DNA from 2 places in the Streptomyces sp. NPDC042371 genome. Region 2 is predicted to be linked to the other one. Evidence: riboswitches for the same ligand, from Rfam matches in the RefSeq annotation. Region 2 holds a riboswitch; the other holds the start of a gene.

Region 1 (3,399 bases), on a different contig from region 2:
GCTCCTTCGGGAGTTGTCGCCGCTGGTGGAGCCGCTCAGCCTGGACGAGGCCTTCGTGGACCTGGAGGCGGGGGGCGTCGCAGATGACGCGGAGTCGGCCAGGGCCGTGGGGGAGCGGCTGCGGGCGGACATCAGAGAGGTGACGGGGCTCTGTGGGTCGGTGGGGCTCGCCGTGTCCAAGATGCTGGCGAAGATCGCCTCCGAGGAGGCCAAGCCCGACGGGCTCAAGCTCATAGCGCCGGGGACGGAGCGGGCGCTCCTGGGCCCGATGCCGGTGCGGACGCTGCCCGGCGTGGGGCCTGCCACGGGCGACCATCTGCGGCGGGCCGGGATCCTCACGGTCGCCGAGATCGCCGAGGCCGGTGAGGACGAGCTCGTACGGCTCCTGGGGAAGGCGCACGGCGGCTCTCTGTACGCGATGGCGCTCGCGCACGACGAGCGGCCTGTGGTGGCCGAGCGGGAGTCGAAGTCGGTCAGCGTCGAGGACACGTACGACGTGGACATCCACGACCGGGTGCGGGTCAGGGCGGAGGTCGCGCGGCTCGCCGAGCGGTGTGTGCAGCGGCTGCGGGCGGCGGGGCACTCGGGGCGGACCATCGTGCTCAAGGTGCGCAGGTTCGACTTCTCCACGCTGACGCGCTCCGAGACGCTCCGTGGGCCCACGGACGACCCCGGGGTGGTGCGGGAGGCCGCGGCGCGGCTGCTGGAGGCCGTGGACACCACGGGCGGGGTCCGGCTCCTGGGAGTGGGCGTCACGGGCCTCGCGGACTACACGCAGGAGGACCTCTTCGCGCAGGCGCAGGCGCAGGCGCAGGCTCAGGCGGCGGTGGAGGCCGAGGCGCAGGCCGGGGCGGAGGGGGCGTCTCCGGGCGAGGGCGACGAGGCCGTGTCCGGGGAGGCGGGGCGGCCGGAGGAGCCGGAGAAGGGGGGTGCTGAAGAGCCGGTGGCGCCGGTGGAGAGACGGTGGTCGGCCGGGCACGACGTGCGGCATGCCGAGTACGGGCACGGGTGGGTGCAGGGGAGCGGCCTGGGCCGGGTGACGGTGCGCTTCGAGACGCCGCTTTCGGCGCCGGGGCGGGTGCGGACGTTCCGTACGGACGACCCGGAGCTGGTGCCTGCGGAGCCGCTGCCGCTGGTGGCCGCGCCCCCGGCCCCCGCTGCCGGATGAGGTCGCTTCAGGGCGTCTCGGTACCTGCGACCTGGCCGAAGTTCTGGTCCGGGGGCGGTGCGGCGGGCGGGGTGCCCGGGGGTGTCGTGTCCAGGCCGTAGTGGTGGTAGAGCTGGAGCTCCTGCTCGGGAGAGAGGTGGCGGCCCACTCCGAAGTCCGGGGCGTCCCTGATCAGGGCCCGTTCGAAGGGGATGCGCAGGGTGCCGTCCTCGACGAGTTCGCTGGGTTCCAGGGGGACGAAGGCGTCCCGGCTGAAGAGACCGGTGCGTATGGCTGCCCATTCCGGTGCGCCGGTGGCATCGTCGAGGTAGACCTCGTCGATCGTGCCGATCTTCGCCCCGTTCCGGTCGAACGCCTTGCGGCCGATCAGGTTGCGCGGATCGATATCGGTCTGCACGGGCCCTCCAGCTGGTCGCGGCTTGTCGAAATCGGGCGTAACTCATCCTTAATCATTCGTAGTCACTACGAAAGAGCACTTCGGGGCAGGTGGCCACTCGAGGGATCGGTCCTGGTCCTCGCTGGTAGGCTGGCGCCTGGCTGCTGACCCCGTGCGGGAGAGCTCTCCGGAACGTACTTCCCGGAGGCGCCGAAGGAGCAAATCCTCCCCGGAATCTCTCAGGCACCCGTACCGCACGGACGAGGTCACTCTGGAAAGCAGGGCGGGCGTCGGGCGGGCACGTTCGGAACCCTTCCTCACCGACGGTGAAAGCAGATCTGTCGCAAGACGGGCCTGTGAAGCTCTCAGGTTGACATGACAGAGGGGGAGGCCGTCCGGGTACCCGCGCCGTGGTACCCCTCGCAGGTCGTGCAGACCAGGAGGCCTCCGCAATGACTGCCACCAATCGCATCCCGCTCTCCGAGCTCGAAGCGGGCATCCCCTTCGAGCAGCGGCACATCGGGCCCGATGCGGAAGCGCGGGCCAAGATGCTCGCGCAGGTCGGGTACGGCTCGCTCGACGAGCTGACGGCCGCCGCGGTGCCGGATGTGATCAAGAACGCCGAGGCGCTGAACCTGCCCGGCGCGCGTACCGAGGCCGAAGTGCTGGCCGAGCTGCGCTCCCTCGCCGACCGCAACCAGGTCCTCGATTCCATGATCGGACTCGGCTACTACGGCACCTTCACCCCGCCGGTCATCCTGCGGAACGTGATGGAGAACCCGGCCTGGTACACCGCCTACACGCCGTACCAGCCCGAGATCTCGCAGGGCAGGCTCGAGGCGCTCCTCAACTTCCAGACGATGGTCGCCGAGCTGACCGGCCTGCCCACCTCCGGGGCCTCGCTCCTCGACGAGGGCACCGCCGCCGCGGAGGCCATGGCCCTTTCGCGCCGCATGGGCAAGGTCAAGAACGGCGTCTTCGTCGTCGACGCCGACGCCCTGCCGCAGACCATCGCCGTCATCCAGACCCGCGCCGAGCCCACCGGCGTAGAGATCGTCGTCGCCGATCTGAGCGAGGGCATTCCGGCCGAGGTCGCCGAGCGCGGCGTCGTGGGCGTGCTCGTCCAGTACCCGGGCGCCTCCGGTGCCGTACGGGACATAAAGCCGCTCATTGACGAGGCCCACGAGCTCGGCGCAGTCGTCACCGTCGCCGCCGACCTGCTCGCCCTCACCCTGCTCACCTCGCCCGGCGAGCTGGGCGCCGACATCGCCGTCGGCACGACGCAGCGCTTCGGCGTACCGATGGGCTTCGGCGGCCCGCACGCCGGATACATGGCGGTGCGCGAGAAGTTCGCGCGCAGCCTCCCGGGGCGGCTCGTCGGTGTCTCCGTCGACGCCGACGGCAACAAGGCCTACCGGCTCGCCCTGCAGACCCGTGAGCAGCACATCCGCCGCGAGAAGGCCACCAGTAACATCTGTACCGCTCAGGTGCTGCTCGCCGTCATGGCCGGAATGTACGCCGTGTACCACGGGCCCGAGGGCCTCAAGTCCATTGCGCGGCGCACCCACCGGTACGCGACGCTGCTCGCCGCCGGGCTCACCGCCGGTGGCGTCGAGGTCGTCCACGGCGCGTACTTCGACACGCTGACCGTGCGCGTCGAGGGCAGGGCCGAGGAGCTCGTCGCCGCCGCCCGCGAAGGCGGCGTGAACATCCACCAGATCGACGCCGACCACGTCTCCCTCGCCTGCGACGAGACCACGACGCGGGCTCAGCTGGCCGCCGTGTGGGGCGCGTTCGGGGTCGAGGCCGATGTCCAGGAGCTGGACGCCGCCACCGCGGACACGCTGCCCGAGGG
Region 2 (3,399 bases):
CGGTCACGGTGTCGCCGACCTCGGGGAGCTGGGCGAAGACGACGTCACCGAGCGCGTTGGCCGCGTGCTCGGTGATGCCGACGACCGCCACGCCGTCCTCGGTGGCCGACAGCCACTCGTGCTCCTTGCTGTAACGCAGCTGCTGGGGGTTGCTCATGACCTGAATTCTCCTGTACGCGGGTGTGTGCTGCGGAACGGGAAAGATGTGCGGGGGGTCACTTCTGGCGCTTGTAGAACGGCAGCGCCACGACCTCGTAGGGCTCGTGGGTGCCGCGGATGTCCACGCCCACGCCCTCCGTACCGGGAGCGGCGTGCTCCGCGTCGACGTACGCGATCGCGATCGGCTTGCCCAGCGTCGGGGACGGGGCGCCGGAGGTGACCTCGCCGATCACCTTGCCGTCCGCGACCACCGGGAAACCGGCGCGCGGGACGCGGCGGCCCTCGGCGATCAGGCCGACCAGTTTGCGCGGCGGCGCGGTCTCGGCGCGCTCCGCGGCGGCGGCGAGCGCGGCGCGCCCGAGGAAGGTGTCCGACTGGCTGGTCTTCTCGAACTTCACGACCCGGCCGAGGCCCGCGTCGAACGGCGTCAGCTCGGCGGTCAGCTCGTGCCCGTACAGCGGCATGCCCGCCTCAAGGCGCAGCGTGTCGCGGCAGGAGAGACCGGCCGGGACCATGCCGACGGGCGTGCCTGCCTCCATCAGCGCGCCCCACAGCTTCTCCGCGTCGGAGGGGGCGACGAAGAGCTCGAAACCGTCCTCGCCGGTGTAGCCCGTGCGGGCGATGAGGGCGGAGACGCCCGCGACGGTGCCGGGCAGGCCCGCGTAGTACTTCAGGCCGTCCAGGTCCGCGTCGGTGAGCGACTTCAGGATGCCGGGGGACTCGGGGCCCTGGACGGCGAGCAGCGCGTACGCCTCGCGGTCGTCGCGGACCTCGACGTCGAACTCCTCGGCGCGGTTGCTCAGCTCGTTCAGGACGTTCTGGGCGTTGGAGGCATTGGCGACGACCATGTACTCGGGGGCCTCGGGCTCGCCGAGCCGGTAGACGATCAGGTCGTCCAGGATGCCGCCGTCCTCGGCGACGATCATGGTGTAGCGGGCGCGGCCGACGCCGATGGAGCCGATGTTGCCGACCAGCGCGAAGTTCAGGAAGTCCACGGCCTCGGGGCCGCTGACGGTGATCTCGCCCATGTGCGACAGGTCGAAGAGCCCTGCCTTGGTGCGCACGGCGTTGTGCTCGTCGCGCTCGCTGGCGTACCGCAGCGGCATGTCCCAGCCCGCGAAGTCGGTCATGGTCGCGCCGAGCGCGCGATGCACGGCATCGAGGGCGGTCAGACGGGGGGCAGTGCTCATGAAGGGAACTCCCAGGGCATGACGGGCGAGGTCGATCCTCCCCATCTGTCATCGGAACCTGAGAGGTTCGCCGGGAGTGTCCCGTCGTGCGGGACGTCCGGCTTGCACCTTGGGTGGGACCGCCGGGCGGTCCGCTTTTCAGATGTGCCTCGCCCGCGCGGTACGGGGCCTGAGAGATTCAAGGGAGGGACTTGCTCCTTCGGCGCCCCGGGCACACAGCACAAGCTGGGTTCCGGAGACTCTCCCGCGCGGATTCAAACGGCCTGTATGGAGTTGGCGGGCACATCATTGCACGCGACTCTGTTCAGGGGGACCCGTGTCCGGCAGCGGGTTCCGTCACCCCGGAGTGCTCTTGTGCCGCATTACCTTCTCTTTACACTTGCGGGGGAAGCAGTACGTGACCGCTATGGGGAGGCCGATCACGGTGCGCAGCAGGACGAGTCTCTATGCCACTTCCACGGGGGTGGCACTGCCCAAGCAGGCTCCTGCCCCGGCCGCGGAGAGCTGCGGTCGGCTGCCCGCCGCCGTCGTCCGCGATCTGCGGCAGCGGGCCGGTCACAGCCCGCACCGCCTCACGTTCGGCGCGGGCGACCTGGTCGTCGTCTCCGGGCTGCCCGGCGGCGGGAAATCGACCCTGATGCGGCAGGCCGTCACGGGCCCGCGCATCGACTCCCAGGACACCCGCGACCGCTGGGCCGACCGGATGCCCCGCCTGCTGCCGTACGCGGCCTACCGCCCCCTGGTCCGCCTCGCGCACTACGCCACGCTGCGTCGCACGCTGCGCTCCGGTGAGAGCGTCGTCGTGCACGACTGCGGCACCCAGGCCTGGGTGCGCCGCTGGCTCGCCCGCGAGGCCGCACGGCGCGGCACGGCCCTGCACCTGCTGATGCTCGACGTCCCGGTGGACACGGCGCTGCGGGGCCAGCACGAGCGCGGCCGTGGCGTCTCGCGGTACGCGTTCGCACGCCACCGCAGGACGGTCGGCCGGCTGGTCGCCGCCACCGAGCGCGGCGACCTGCCGTTCGGCTGCCGCTCGGCCGTGCTGCTCGACCGGGCGGCGGCGCGGGTGCTGCGGGTGATCGCCTTCGACCGCTGAGCCGACCGGCGTTAGGGTTCGAGCCGCAGGCAGAGCGGTCGCGAGCAGGGGTTGGACAGATGGACTTTCCGGCGCAGGCACATGCCCATCCGTACGGCGGATGGCCGGGCAACGAACTGGAGGAGGTCCTTGCGGCCTCACTCGGCGCCCCCGCGTCCGCGGGCGGCCGCATCGTCGAGGTGCTCGGCCGCAGCCACCTCTGGGTACCGCTGCCGAACGGCGGCAGCCCCGAGAGCGGCACCCTGGACCTGCCGACTCTGGAGATCGAGGGCCAGGCGTACGTCCCCGTCTTCACCTCCGAGCAGCAGTTCCGCCAGGCCCTCGGCGACGCGGCCGACCGGATGGGCTGCACCGTGGCGCCCGCCGTCGAGTTCGCCCGCGGCCTCCCCCCGCAGCTGGGCATCGCGCTGAACCCGGACGGCACCGTCGGCGTCCCGCTGCCGCCGCCCGCCGTCGCCGAGCTCTGCCGGACGGGCCGCACCGAGCTGGACGGCCCGAGCACCGGTGGCCGGGTACGGCTGTTCGAGCCGGACTGGCAGGAGGACCCGGTGGACTTCCTGAGCGCCGCGGCACGGGAGTTCGAGGCCGCCGGAGTCGTGCTCACGGCGCGCCGCTGTCTGGCCCACGTGGAGACGGACGATCCGACGCTCTTCGTCGGCGTCGAGCTGTCCACCTGGGACGGCAACGCGCGCGACCTCCCCATGGAGGCGCTGGGCCGTGCCCTGGGGCAGGCCCCGGTCCCGTGGCCGGTGAACCTGGTGCTGCTCGACGTGGCGCAGGACCCCGTGGGCGACTGGCTGCGTGCGAAGGTGCGGCCTTTCTACCACCGGATCGCCGCTTAAGCTGGTTCCATTCCTCTGTCTTCCATAGGGTCGCCGAGTTCGTCACGAAGGGGCGGTTACGGGTGAGTGCGTCGGGCACGGCCGCGGCCGGGCACATCGAGCAGTTGCTGCG

Evidence for each region. Region 2 has a riboswitch for glycine ahead of gcvT (glycine cleavage system aminomethyltransferase GcvT). Riboswitches for the same ligand answer to the same signal wherever they lie in the genome.
Region 1: linked by a shared signal. The riboswitch ahead of gcvP (aminomethyl-transferring glycine dehydrogenase) and the one ahead of gcvT (glycine cleavage system aminomethyltransferase GcvT) in region 2 are both predicted to bind glycine.

The regions. Positions count from the first base shown of each region.
Region 1 is NZ_JBWKAP010000014.1:150,478-153,876, reverse strand. It holds gene AC068B_RS34140 (DNA polymerase IV) at 1-1,168, shown strand, start outside; gene AC068B_RS34135 (PRC-barrel domain-containing protein) at 1,176-1,565, opposite strand; glycine riboswitch at 1,710-1,809, shown strand; gene gcvP (aminomethyl-transferring glycine dehydrogenase) at 1,997-3,399, shown strand, end outside.
Region 2 is NZ_JBWKAP010000010.1:67,002-70,400, forward strand. It holds gene gcvH (glycine cleavage system protein GcvH) at 1-157, opposite strand, end outside; gene gcvT (glycine cleavage system aminomethyltransferase GcvT) at 216-1,349, opposite strand; glycine riboswitch at 1,385-1,497, opposite strand; glycine riboswitch at 1,498-1,606, opposite strand; gene AC068B_RS28790 (AAA family ATPase) at 1,756-2,445, shown strand; gene AC068B_RS28795 (enhanced serine sensitivity protein SseB) at 2,505-3,287, shown strand; gene AC068B_RS28800 (enhanced serine sensitivity protein SseB C-terminal domain-containing protein) at 3,350-3,399, shown strand, end outside.